DNA from 4 places in the Streptomyces avidinii genome. Region 2 is predicted to be linked to each of the others. Evidence: riboswitches for the same ligand, from Rfam matches in the RefSeq annotation. Region 2 holds a riboswitch; each other region holds the start of a gene.
What was found. Region 2 has a riboswitch for cobalamin ahead of OG373_RS03325 (ABC transporter substrate-binding protein). Riboswitches for the same ligand answer to the same signal wherever they lie in the genome.
Positions count from the first base shown of each region.

Region 1: it holds a riboswitch for cobalamin, as region 2 does, so the genes downstream of both, metE (5-methyltetrahydropteroyltriglutamate--homocysteine S-methyltransferase) here and OG373_RS03325 (ABC transporter substrate-binding protein) in region 2, are expected to answer to the same signal.
Region 3: it holds a riboswitch for cobalamin, as region 2 does, so the genes downstream of both, OG373_RS05305 (CoA-acylating methylmalonate-semialdehyde dehydrogenase) here and OG373_RS03325 (ABC transporter substrate-binding protein) in region 2, are expected to answer to the same signal.
Region 4: it holds a riboswitch for cobalamin, as region 2 does, so the genes downstream of both, OG373_RS14385 (ribonucleoside-diphosphate reductase subunit alpha) here and OG373_RS03325 (ABC transporter substrate-binding protein) in region 2, are expected to answer to the same signal.

Region 1 is NZ_CP108863.1:1,149,968-1,153,153, forward strand. Features, by position in the region: gene OG373_RS05270 (amino acid permease) at 1-1,281, shown strand, start outside; cobalamin riboswitch at 1,644-1,870, shown strand; gene metE (5-methyltetrahydropteroyltriglutamate--homocysteine S-methyltransferase) at 2,033-3,186, shown strand, end outside.
Region 2 is NZ_CP108863.1:709,408-712,593, reverse strand. Features, by position in the region: gene OG373_RS03340 (DUF5959 family protein) at 1-31, opposite strand, end outside; gene OG373_RS03335 (YrhB domain-containing protein) at 192-755, opposite strand; tRNA gene OG373_RS03330 (tRNA-Trp) at 879-952, shown strand; cobalamin riboswitch at 1,056-1,195, shown strand; gene OG373_RS03325 (ABC transporter substrate-binding protein) at 1,241-2,239, shown strand; gene OG373_RS03320 (FecCD family ABC transporter permease) at 2,236-3,186, shown strand, end outside.
Region 3 is NZ_CP108863.1:1,159,228-1,162,413, forward strand. Features, by position in the region: partial or broken gene OG373_RS05300 (acyl-CoA dehydrogenase family protein) at 1-146, opposite strand, end outside; gene OG373_RS05305 (CoA-acylating methylmalonate-semialdehyde dehydrogenase) at 143-1,642, opposite strand; cobalamin riboswitch at 1,870-2,060, opposite strand; gene OG373_RS05310 (cobalamin-binding protein) at 2,134-3,048, shown strand; gene OG373_RS05315 (short-chain fatty acyl-CoA regulator family protein) at 3,110-3,186, opposite strand, start outside.
Region 4 is NZ_CP108863.1:3,325,122-3,328,307, reverse strand. Features, by position in the region: gene OG373_RS14385 (ribonucleoside-diphosphate reductase subunit alpha) at 1-1,894, opposite strand, end outside; cobalamin riboswitch at 2,037-2,166, opposite strand; gene OG373_RS14380 (GNAT family N-acetyltransferase) at 2,211-2,708, opposite strand; gene OG373_RS14375 (CstA-like transporter-associated (seleno)protein) at 2,822-3,019, opposite strand; gene OG373_RS14370 (carbon starvation CstA family protein) at 3,016-3,186, opposite strand, start outside.

The sequences.
Region 1 (3,186 bases), 440 kb from region 2:
TGCGTGGGCCTCGCCCTGGCGGAGGTGACCAGCGCCTACCCCACCTCCGGGGCGCTCTACTACATGGCCGACCGGCTCGGCGGACGCCGCTGGGGCTGGTACACGGGCTGGCTCAACCTGCTCGGCCTGCTCGGCGCCATCGCCGGGATCGACTACGGCGCGGCCCTGTTCACCGGCGCCTTCCTCAACCTGCGCTTCGGGTTCGTGCCCACCCCCGGCTCGACCTTCCTGATCTTCCTGTGCATCCTGCTGCTGCACGCCGCGCTCAACCTCTTCGGCGTCCGCCTCGTCAGCGTGCTCAACTCCATCAGCGTCTGGTGGCACCTGGGCGGTGTCGCCGTGATCGTCGGCGCCCTGGCCTTCGTACCCGACAACCACCAGTCGGCCTCGTTCGTCTTCACCGAGTTCGTCAACGACACCGGCTGGGCCAACCCGTTCTACGTGGCGGCGGTCGGCCTGCTGCTCGCCCAGTACACCTTCTCCGGCTACGACGCCTCCGCGCACCTCTCGGAGGAGACCTCCAACGCGTCCGTCTCCGCCGCCAAGGGCATCGTCCGGGCCATCTGGGTCTCCTGGATAGCCGGTTTCGCCCTGCTCGCCGGCCTCACCTTCGCCATCCAGGACTACGCGGCCGTCCAGGGCAGCGCCACCGGCGTCCCGCCCGCCCAGATCTTCATCGACGCGCTGGGCTCGGGCGGCGCCACCGCCCTGCTCCTCGTCGTCATCGTCGCGCAGCTCTTCTGCGGCAACGCCGAGGTCGCCGCCGCGAGCCGGATGGTCTTCGCGTTCAGCCGTGACAACGCACTGCCCGGCTCCGCGCTGTGGCGCAAGGTCAGCAGCCGGACCCAGACGCCGGTACCGGCCGTCTGGCTCGCGGTCGCCGTAGCGGGCGTACTGGCCCTGCCGTCGCTGTACTCCGCCACCGCCTACGGGGCCGTGACCGCCATCAACGTCATCGGCATCACCCCGGCCTACGCCATCCCGATCTACCTTCGCCTGCGCGCCGGCAACCGCTTCGAGCCCGGCCCCTGGAGCCTGGGCCGCTGGAGCAAGCCGATCGGCTGGATCGCCGTCGTCTGGGTGGCGCTCGTCACCGTCCTCTTCTGCCTGCCCCAGAAGTCCCCGGTCACCATCGACTCCATGAACTACGCCGTGATCGCCCTGGCGGTGGTCCTGGTCCTGGCCAGCGTCTGGTGGTACGTCGCCCGCCGCTCGTACGGCACCCCGTCGGCCTACGGCAACGCCCGCGAACAGGCGGAGATCGCCGAGGACATCGTCTGACCCGCCCGGCACGAGACCGTGCGGCCGGACGCGCGTCACGTCCGGCCGCACGGGCGACCGGCGACGCCGCCGGGCCGCAGGCACCGGTCGAGCTTCCGCCGCAGGCCGCGGCACGCGCCGGGCGGACGATGGCCGACCTCCCTTGCTCCGTCGGGCGGATCGTGCCGCCTTCATGTCCTACGCCCCGGACGCCGACCGGCTGGAGGCGCTGTCGGACCGGCTCGTGCTCGCCCGCGGCAACGACTCCGCGGCGAACTGCCGTACCGCCCGGCCGCTTTGCCGGCCGAGCGGTACGGCTGGGCTGTCTCATTTTCGCGGTCCGGCATGTGGACGGCTTTAGTCACGCTCCGGCGAGTCCGCCTAGGGTGGTTTCCGCAGCTGGTTCGCCCCGTCCGCCAGGCGGGATGCGTCGTAAGAGGGAACCCGGTGGGAATCCGGGACTGCCCCGCAGCGGTGAGCGGGAACGACCGCCGTCATACGCACTGGGACCGGACAACGGTCCTGGGAAGCGACGGCCAGTAGGTGCCCGCCGGGAGACCGGCAGGCGTGCCCGCGAGTCCGAAGACCTGCCCGTTGCCCGCACGCGACCGTTCGCATGCGGCCATTCCGGTGACCTCGTGGGCGGGTCGGCGTACACAACGAGCGGCACGTGCGGCATCTTCCGCGACGTGGGCCGCCCGTTCTGTCGTTCCCTTCGCGTCCGCGTCCCGTCCGCGGGATGTTCAGGACACATCTCGCGAAGGAGAGTTCCGTGACAGCGAAGCCCGCGACCGCGGCAGCACGAGCCACCGTTTACGGCTACGCCCGCCAGGGACAGAACCGCGAACTGAAGAAGGCCATCGAGGGCTACTGGAAGGGCCGCGTCACCGCCGACGCCCTCCGGCAGACCGCCGCCGACCTCCGCCGTTCGAACTGGCAGCAGCTGGCCGACGCCGGCATCACCGAGGTGCCGACCGGTGACTTCTCGTACTACGACCACGTCCTGGACACCAGTGTCATGGTCGGCGCCGTTCCCGAGCGGCACCGCGCGGCCGTCGAGGCGGACGCGCTCGACGGCTTCTTCGCGATGGCCCGGGGCACCCAGGACGTCGCCCCGCTGGAGATGACGAAGTGGTTCGACACCAACTACCACTACCTCGTCCCCGAACTCGGCCCGGACACCGTCTTCACCGCCGACTCCACCAAGCAGGTCGCCGAGCTGACACAAGCGCTCGCGCTGGGCCACACGGCCCGCCCGGTCCTGGTCGGCCCCGTCACCTACCTGCTGCTGGCCAAGCCCGCCCCGGGCGTGGCCGCCGACTTCCAGCCCCTGACCCTGCTCGACCGGCTGCTGCCCGTCTACGCCCAGGTCCTGGCGGACCTGCACGCCGCCGGCGCCGAGTGGGTGCAGCTGGACGAGCCCGCCCTGGTCCAGGACCGTACCCCGGCCGACCTGAACGCCGCCGCCCGCGCCTACCGGGAGCTCGGCGCACCGACCGACCGGCCCAAGCTGCTCGTCGCCTCCTACTTCGACCGGCTCGGCGACGCCCTCCAGGTGCTCGCCGCCGCGCCCGTCGAGGGCCTCGCGCTGGACTTCACCGAGGGCGCCGCCGCGAACCTCGCCGACCTCGCCGCCGTCGGCGGCCTGCCCGGCAAGCGGCTCGTCGCAGGTGTGGTCAACGGCCGCAACATCTGGATCAACGACTACCAGAGGTCCCTGACCACCCTCGGCACCCTCCTGGGCCTCGCCGACCGGGTGGACGTCGCCGCGTCCTGCTCCCTCCTGCACGTCCCGCTGGACGCCAACGCCGAACGCGACATCGATCCGCAGATCCGCCGCTGGCTCGCCTTCGCCCGCCAGAAGACCACCGAGATCACCACCCTCGCCCGCGGCCTCGCCCAGGGCACGGACGCCATCACCGCCGA
Region 2 (3,186 bases):
CCTGCCGGGCCCGCGGTGCCCGGCACCGCACCTCGCCGCGTTGTCGGGCCCGCCCCGTCGGCCAGCCGGATCAGATCCACCTCGACGTCCCCAACCATTGGCCCCTGCCCAACCCCGAGACGATCACCACCTTCACACCTCGCATCACGCCTCGTCGGCGGGGAAGGGGGCGTTCTCGATCTGTACCGGACTCAGTGGGCTCGCTGGTTCCCAGGCGCGCGGATCGTATGCACGAAGCGTTCGGTCGGCGGGACAAGCTCTCGGACGGCGACCTCCACGAGGTGCGCCGGAGCGTCGCCCTCCGTCAGGGCCGTCACGTACTCGATGGCCTGGGCGGGGGTCAGCACAGGTAGTTTCCGGCGCAGCATGCGCAAGGCGCAGAGCCTTCCGCCGGCGGACGTCACCGCCCCGACCTCGTCGTGGAGATCGTCCACCGCAGTCCGTTCGGTCTCGCCTCTGATACGGACTCGGTAGTCCCGCTCCCACACCCCGGTCAGAGCCGAGACGACGCTGATCTGGTGCAGACCGCCGTCGACCCGGTCAACCAGGTACGGTCCGTTTCCGACCAGTGCGGAACTCGGTTTCCGGGTGCGGATGTACTCCTCGGAGGTCCAGGAGACGATCCACACCAGCTCGTGCCGCCGTGCCTGCACGATGGCCGTACGTATCGGGTCCAGCCCGATCGCCAGTTCCCTCCGGTAGTCGCGGTCCAGTTCTTCTTCGACGATCCGGATCGCGGAGTCTCGTCCCACCATGCGTGCAGCATCCCCGATGGGCTCGACCGGTGACCAGCAGGTTTCCGTCTCGCCGCGCGGTTCCGGCGGTGACAGTTAATCAGTGGAGCTCCGGAGCCGGCCGTGCCATGGTTGATCCACCGAAGGGGCGTAGCTCAGTTGGCCAGAGCACCGGTCTCCAAAACCGATGGTCGCAGGTTCGAGTCCTGCCGCCCCTGCAACGTGTCAGCAGCCATACCCATGAAGCCCGGACGGGCGACTTCTCCCGTCCGGGCTTCGCTGCGTCCACCACCGGACCACCCGGACCCGGTGGCCTGGTGGCTTCTGGCAGACTGGGCGCGTTACCCAGGCGGTGCAGGACAGGAAACCGGTGCGATTCCGGTGCGGTCCCGCCACTGTGACCGGTCCTTCCCGCGAGGGAGACCGGGAGTCAGACACTGACGCACCGCCTCCCTCGCAGTTTCACGTACCAGGGGACGCGGATCCCCCGGAGAGGCCTCGTCATGCTGTCGCGTTCCCGCGCCGCCGCCCTGCGCGCGCTCATACCCGTCGCACTCCTGATACCCCTGGCCGCGTGCGCCGGTTCCCCCGGGGTGGGGGAGGACAGGGCCGCGGGGAACCCCGCCGCCGCGCCCGGGTTTCCGTACACCCTCACCAACTGCGGTGTGAGCAGCACCTACCAGGCCCCGCCGCAGCGCGCGGTCACCATGAACCAGCACGCCACCGAGCTGCTGCTCGCCCTCGGGCTGGGCGACCGGATCGCCGGGTCCGCCTACCTCGACGACGCGGTGCTCCCGGTGTACCGGCCCGCCTACGACAAGATCAAGGTGCTGGCCAAGGAGTACCCCTCCAAGGAGATCCTGCTCGGCGCCGACCCCGACTTCGTCTACGGCGGGTACGCCAGCGCCTTCGACAAGGGACAGGGCCGCGACCGCGAGGGACTCGCCACCTCCGGCATCAACTCCCGGCTCAACGTGGAGTACTGCACCGAGGGCAAAGTCGGCCTCGACCAGCTGAAGACCGAGATCACCGAGGTGGCCCGCACCTTCGGGGTGCCCGAGCGCGGCGCGAAGCTCGTCGAGGAGGAGCAGCGCCGCATCGACGCCGTGACCGCCCGGGTCAAGGACCGGCCCCGGCCGTCCGTCTTCGTCTACGACTCCGGCGAGGCCTCCGCCGCGACCTCCGGCGGCAACGGCATCGGCAACGAGATCGTCTCGCTCTCCGGCGGCACGAACGTCTTCGCCGACCTCAAGGACACCTTCGGCGACGTGTCGTGGGAGCAGGTCATCGAGCGCCGGCCCGAGGTCGTCCTCATCTACGACTACGGCGGCACCACCGTCGAGGCCAAGAAGCAGCGACTGCTGAACGACCCGGCCCTCGCCGAGGTTCCCGCCGTCAAGAACCGGCGCTTCGTGGTGCTGCCGCTCTCCTCGGCCGTCCTCGGCGTGCGCGTCGCCGACGCCGTCGAGTCCCTCGGCGCGCAGCTCCACCCCACCGCCCCGTGAGGCTGCGCACCGTCGCAGTCCTCCTCGTCCTGGCCGCCGCGCTCGTCGTCTCCGCGGTGGCCGGCCTCGCGCTGGGGGCGGTCCGGATCGCCCCCGAGCGCGTGTTCGACATCGTCCTCGGCGGCCTGTCGGGGGAGCGGCGCACCGGCGCCTTCGCCGCCATCATCTGGGACGTCCGGCTGCCGCGCGTCCTCCTCGGGGCCGTCGTCGGCGCCGGGCTCGCGGTCGCGGGCACCGTGCTGCAGGCCCTCGTACGCAACGAGCTCGCCGACCCCTTCCTGCTCGGCGCGTCCTCCGGGGCCTCGGCCGGCGCCGTCCTCGTGATCGTCTTCGGTACGGGGGCCTTCGCGTTCGGCATGGGCCTGCCGCTCGCCGCCTTCGCCGGGTCCATGGCCGCGCTCGTCGCCGTCTACGCGATGGCCCGGCGCGGCGGAACCATGACCACCGGACGGCTCACCCTCGCCGGCGTCGCCGTGCAGTACATCCTGTCCGCCCTCACCAGCCTCGTCCTCGTGCTCTCCGCGCACCCCGACCAGATCCGCTCCGTCCTCTTCTGGACCCTCGGCGGCCTCGGCGGGGCCCGCTGGGACGAACTGACCCTGCCCGCCCTCGCGCTGCTCCTCGGCACCGGACTGCTCCTCGCCCTCGCCCGGCCGCTCGACCTGCTGCTGGCCGGAGAGGAGGGAGCTCGTACCCTCGGCCTGGACACCGGGCGCTTCCGCGCCGCCGCCTTCGTCCTCACCTCACTCGTCATCGGCGTGCTCGTCGCCTACAGCGGGGCGATCGGCTTCGTCGGGCTGATGGTTCCGCACGCCGCCCGCATGGTCGTCGGCGCCGGGCACCGGGCGCTGCTGCCGGTGGCCGCGCTGGGCGGGGCGGTGTTCCTGGTCCTGGCCGACCTGGTGGCCCGTACCGCGGCCGCGCCCGCCGAGATACCCGTCGGCGTG
Region 3 (3,186 bases), 450 kb from region 2:
GCGGCGGCCCGCCGGATCACGTCGACCGGGAAGTGCTTGTCCCGGTCCCAGGCGACCGCGTGCGGTGCGAGGTGTTCCTGGGCGAAGTCGAGGGTGACCTCGGCGAGGGCGAGCTGGTCCTCGGTGAGGGTGGTCACGGCGCTCATCCCATCGTCGGGATGGTGAAGCTCGCGCCCTCCTTGGCCCCGGAGGGCCAGCGCGAGGTGACGGTCTTGGTGCGGGTGCAGAAGCGGATGGAGTCGGGGCCGTGCTGGTTCAGGTCCCCGAAGCCGGACCGCTTCCAGCCGCCGAAGGTGTGGTAGGCGACGGGCACGGGGATCGGCACGTTGACGCCGACCATGCCGGCACCCACCCGGCGGGTGAAGTCGCGCGCGGTGTCCCCGTCACGGGTGAAGACGGCCGCACCGTTGCCGTACGGGTGCTCGGTGGGCAGCCGCAGGGCCTCCTCGTAGTCGGCGGCCCTGACGACGGACAGCACCGGGCCGAAGATCTCCTCCCGGTAGATCCGCATCTGCGGGGTCACCCGGTCGAAGAGGGTGGCTCCGGCGAAGTAGCCGTTCTCGTGCCCGGGCAGGGTGAACCCGCGTCCGTCGACGACGAGTTCGGCGCCCTCGGTGGCTCCGATGCCGACATAGCGGTTCACGCGGTCGAGCGCGTCCCGGCTGACCAGCGGCCCGAAGTCGGCCTCGGGGTCGTCGGAGCGCCCCACGCGAAGGGTGGCGATCCGCTCGGTCAATTTGGCCACCAGGGCGTTCGCGGTCTCCTCACCGACGGGGACGGCGACGGCAATGGCCATGCAGCGCTCGCCCGCCGAGCCGTAGCCGGCGCCGATGAGCGCCTCCACGGCCTGGTCGAGGTCGGCGTCGGGCATCACGATCATGTGGTTCTTGGCGCCGCCGAAGCACTGGGCGCGCTTGCCGTGGGCGGCTGCGGTGGCGTAGATGTGCGCGGCGACCGGGGTGGATCCGACGAAGCCGATGGCCGGCACGCGCGGGTCCTCGAGGAGGGTGTCGACGGCCTCCTTGCCGCCGTTGACCACGTTGAGCACACCCGGCGGCAGGCCCGCCTCCAGGAACAGTTCGGCGAGGCGCAGCGGTACGGACGGGTCGCGCTCGGAGGGCTTCAGGACGAAGGAGTTGCCGCAGGCCAGTGCGGGTGCGGCCTGCCAAAGGGGGATCATCGCGGGGAAGTTGAAAGGGGTGATCCCGGCGACCACGCCCAGCGGTGAGCGCAGCGAGTGCACGTCGATCCCGGTGCCCGCGTTGTCGGTGAACTCGCCCTTCAGCAGGTGCGGGACACCGGCGGCGAACTCCACTACCTCCAGGCCGCGTTGCAGATCGCCGTGCGCGTCGGCGATGGTCTTGCCGTGCTCGGAGGACAACAGCCGGGCCAGCGCGTCGCGTTCGCCCTCGACGAGCCGGAGGAAGCGCAGCATGACGCGGGCGCGCCGCTGCGGGTTCCACCGGCCCCATTCCTGCTGGGCCTCCTCGGCGTCGGCGATCGCCGCCTCGGTGTCGGCACGGCCCGCCAGGGGGACCCGGGCCTGGACCGTACCGGTGTTGGGGTCGTACACGTCGGTGAAGAGCCCGGACGTGCCGGTGGTGTGCTTTCCGCCGATGAAGTGGGTGAGTTCGCGGACCATCGAAGCCTGCTCTCGTCAGGTGAGATCCGAGGAAGGCGCGGCGCAGGGGCGGTGCGGCACCGATCGGGGTGCGCACCGCGGGCTGGGGCCGCGGGACAGGGGAGGGCCGGGGCGCCCTCGTCGAGTCACGAACGCGGGGACAGGGCCTCGCCGTTCGGGTACTCCGCCGGATCACCTGGGCCGTGGTCACGTACCGGTGCCATGCGTGTCTGCTCCATCCTCGTGGACAACACGGAACATCCCACGGCCGGTATCCTGACTCCCGGATCATCGCGCGCTCTCCGGCCTTCCCGACGGATGGATTCCGTCAGTGGCCTGTACTGCTGAAGAGCACACTTCCCGGTCACAGTGGCGGGACCGCGCCGGATTCACACCGGCTTCCCTGCACCGCGGGCTTGCCACGAAGATATAGTTGGACGTCCTAGTAAGTCCACCCCCGGCCGCGGCGCGGACGTGTGAAAAGCCCCCGGACCAGGGCCTACAGTCAAGGAATGCGCATCGTTTCGCTGCTGCCCGCGGCCACCGACATCGTGGCCGAGCTCGGCCTGGCCGCCGACCTGGTGGGCCGTACGCACGAGTGCGACTGGCCCCCGGAGCACGTGGCCGGCGTGCCCGTGGTGACCTCCGCCGAGTTCTCAACGGACACCCTGAGCAGCCGGGAGATCTCCGACGCGGTCGGCGGCGCCGCGCACAGCGGCTCCTCGCTCTACACCCTCGACACCGACGCCCTCGGCGCCCTGGCCCCCGAAGTGGTCCTGACCCAGGACCTGTGCGACGTCTGCGCCGTCTCCTACGAGGGAGTCAGCCGGGCGGTGCGCGTCCTGGACGGCGGGCCCCGCGTGCTCAGCCTGGAGCCGCGCACCCTGGGCGACGTACTGGACTGCCTGGTCACGGTGGGCGAGCTGCTCGGCGTACGGGATCACGCGCTTGCCCGCCGGGAGGCGCTCGCCGCACGGCTGGATACCGTACGGACCCTCACCGCGGGGCGGCCGCGGCCCCGTGTGGTGGCGATCGAATGGCTGGATCCGCTCTGGCCGGCCGGGCACTGGGTGCCGGAGCAGATCACGTGCGCGGGCGGAGAGGCGCTGATCGCCGCCCCGGGCGAGCACACCCGGCCGATGGACTGGGAGGCGGTCCGGGCCGCCCGCCCGGACGTGCTCCTGGTCATGCCGTGCGGGTTCGCCCCGGAACGCACCCTGCGCGAGCGGGAACTGCTGACGTCCCTGCCCGGGTGGGAGGACCTGCCGGCGGTGCGGTCCGGTGAGGTGTGGGTGCTGGACGGACCCGCCTACTTCAACCGGCCGGGCCCCCGCGTCGTGCGCGGCGCGGAGGTCCTGGCCCACGTCCTGCACGGGGTCCGGGCCGGCGAGGCGGTGACGACGGCGGAAGCCCTTCGCCTCGGATGAGGAGAGGAGCCCGCGGTGAACCGTGTCATCGGGCACGTCGTCGGGCGCGTCGTCGATCGCGTCACTGTGCGCGGTCGGCGACCTGGTACGGGACGAAGGTGCTGGTGTTCTCGTCCACGGCCAGCGGCCGTCCGAGCG
Region 4 (3,186 bases), 2.6 Mb from region 2:
AGACCTGCGGCTCGATGCACTCGTACACGCCGGCGATCGAGGCGATCGTCGCCGTCGGGGCGATGGCGAGCAGCAGGGAGTTGCGCATACCGGTCTCGGCGACGCGGGCGCGCAGCGCCTCCCAGCGCTCCGGCCAGTTCAGCTCGACGTCGTAGTGGTCCGGGTGCAGGACACCGCGGGCGGTGCGGGTCTGCTCCCAGGCCGGCAGCGGGCCGCTGCGCTCGGCGAGGTCGCACGAGGCCTCGTAGGCGGCCAGCATGATGCGCTCGGAGAGCTTGGTGGACAGGGCCTTCGCCTCGGGGGAGTCGAAGGGCAGCTTCAGCTTGAAGAAGACGTCCTGGAGGCCCATCGCGCCCAGGCCCACCGGGCGCCAGCGGGCGTTGGAGCGGCCGGCCTGCTCGGTCGGGTAGAAGTTGATGTCCACCACGCGGTCGAGGAAGGTGACGGCGGTACGGACGGTCTCGTCGATCCGCTCCCAGTCGATCTCGCCGTCCACGACGAAGGCACCCAGGTTGACCGAGCCGAGGTTGCAGACGGCGGTCTCGCCGTCGTTGGTGACCTCGATGATCTCGGTGCACAGGTTCGAGGAGTGCACGACGGTGCCCGGCTCGGCGGTCTGGTTCGCCGTGCGGTTGGAAGCGTCCTTGAAGGTCATCCAGCCCTGGCCGGTCTGCGCGAGGGTGCGCATCATCCGGCCGTACAGGTCGCGGGCGGGCATGGTCTTGCGGGCCAGGCCGTCCGCCTCGGCCTTGCGGTAGGCGGCGTCGAAGTCGTCGCCCCACAGGTCGACCAGCTCGGGCACGTCGGCCGGGGAGAACAGCGACCACTCGGCGTCGGCGTTCACGCGGCGCATGAACTCGTCCGGCACCCAGTGGGCGAGGTTCAGGTTGTGCGTACGGCGCTGGTCCTCACCGGTGTTGTCGCGGAGCTCCAGGAACTCCTCGATGTCCGCGTGCCAGGTCTCCAGGTAGACGGCGGCGGCGCCCTTGCGGCGGCCGCCCTGGTTCACGGCGGCGACGGAGGCGTCGAGGGTCTTCAGGAACGGCACGATGCCGTTGGAGTGGCCGTTGGTGCCGCGGATCAGCGAACCGCGGGCGCGGATGCGGGAGTACGACAGGCCGATGCCGCCGGCGTGCTTGGAGAGCCGGGCCACCTGGTGGTAGCGGTCGTAGATCGAGTCGAGCTCGTCCAGCGGGGAGTCCAGCAGGTAGCAGGAGGACATCTGCGGGTGCCGGGTGCCGGAGTTGAAGAGCGTGGGGGAGGACGGCAGGTAGTCCAGGCGGCTCATCAGCCGGTACAGCGAGGCCACTTCCTCCACGGCCTGCACGCTGTCGTCCGCCGCGAGGCCGCAGGCCACGCGCAGCATGAAGTACTGCGGGGTCTCGATGACCTGACGGGTGATCGGGTGGCGCAGCAGGTAGCGGCTGTGCAGGGTGCGCAGACCGAAGAAGCCGAAGCGGTCGTCGGCGCCCTCGGCGAGGGTGAGCTCGACGAGCGAGTCCAGGCGGCTCGCGTGGGTGCGCACGAACTCGGCCGTGCGGTCGGCGATGAGGCCCTCGCGGTGGCCGACCTCGACGGAGGCCGAGAAGGAGGTGGAGCCCTGGCCCGCGGCCTCGTCCCGGACGGCCAGCGTCAGCAGGCGGGCGGCGAGCCGGGAGTAGGCCGGGTCCTCGGAGATCAGACCGGCGGCGGCCTCCGTGGCCAGCCCGCGCAGTTCGGCATCGTCGGCGGCGGAGCTGCGGCCGCGCAGGGCGGAGGCCGCGACCCGGCCGGGGTCGGTGTCGGGGAGGTCCGCCGTCAGTTCGGTGAGGGTACGCAGCAGCGTGGCCCCCGGGCCCTCGGTGTTGTCGCCAGAAGTGGACTCGGCGCGCGGTGCGGAAGGCGCGATGGTCACGGCGGGAGCTCTCCCTCGCTCGGCCCGGTCATCGGCGGAGCGGGGCGCGAGCGGGCGCATGCGGGCGCGACAGGAACGCGTACCCCGCATGGCGTCCACCGGCCCAACCGCGAGGCCCGGACGTGTCGGCACCCGGTTCGGTCGAGCCGGGCGCGCTGACGGCAGGTCATCGGACTTGGTGTCCGGATGCCGGACACTTCATACCGTTGCGGGACAGTTCCGGATTCTCACCGGATTCCCCTGCGGCGACAGCAGGCATGAGCATACATGTGGGGGCGGCCCGATGCGGCAACCCCCACATGTAGTGTCGGCGTGGCTACAGCTTGAGCCGATACGTGAGGAGTGTCAGGCCTTCGATCGGCGCCCAGTCCCGCTCCGGCGTGCGTACGAAGCCCAGGCGCGTGTAGATCCGGTGGGCGCCGGCCATGCTGCGCTGGGTGGAGAGCACGATGCCCGTGACCCCCTCGACGGCCCGCGCCCGTTCGATGCACGCCCGCACCAGAGCCTCGCCGGCGCCCTGGCCGCGCGCCGCGTGGGCCACCGCGAGCATCCGGAACTCCGCCTCGTCGGGGGCGGCGATGTCGGCGAGCGGGCTGCCGGGCGCGGCGAAGGTCACCCCGCCCAGCACCCGCCCGTCCCGCTCGGCGACGAGCACCTCGGCCGAGGCCGCCCGGCCGGCCACGTCGCGCAGCACGTGTAGGTATGCGTCGTCCTCGTTGAAGTCCAGATGCCCGTCGGCGAGGTAGGCCTGCGCCGTGATCTCGCCCAGCTCCGCGTAGTCGGCGGGCACCACCGTTCTGATCACCATGTCCATGCGGTCGAGTGTGCAGGACGGGTGCCGGCGGGCGGCGCCGTCGCCGGAGACGGCTGAACAGCGCGAAGGCCCCGCCGGAAGCAACCGGCGGGGCCTTCGGCGCGCGGGGCGGCTCAGCAGCAGCGGAAGCCCTCGCGGGGGTCCGCCTCGCGCGCGTCCGTACGGGCGCGTTCGAAGGCGCGGCGGGTGAGGACCTCCGCGTCCGGGTCGTGGGAGCGGGCGTGGGCCACGTACCGGTCGTACGCGGCCTCGCCCGAGAACTCCCGTACGTAGAACCGGGCCCTGGCCAGCGCGCTCCGTACGGTGCTCACGCCACCGGCTCCTTGACGTGTCCGCCGCCCGCGTCCGGGCCCGCCGCGGCGAGCTCCGCCCGCTCGTCCGCGGTGGCGATCAGACCGGCCGGGGCGACGATCTTCGACTCGGTCCACGGGACCTCGGAGAGGGTCGCCGACTCCGGGTTGCGGACGGCCTTCAGGCA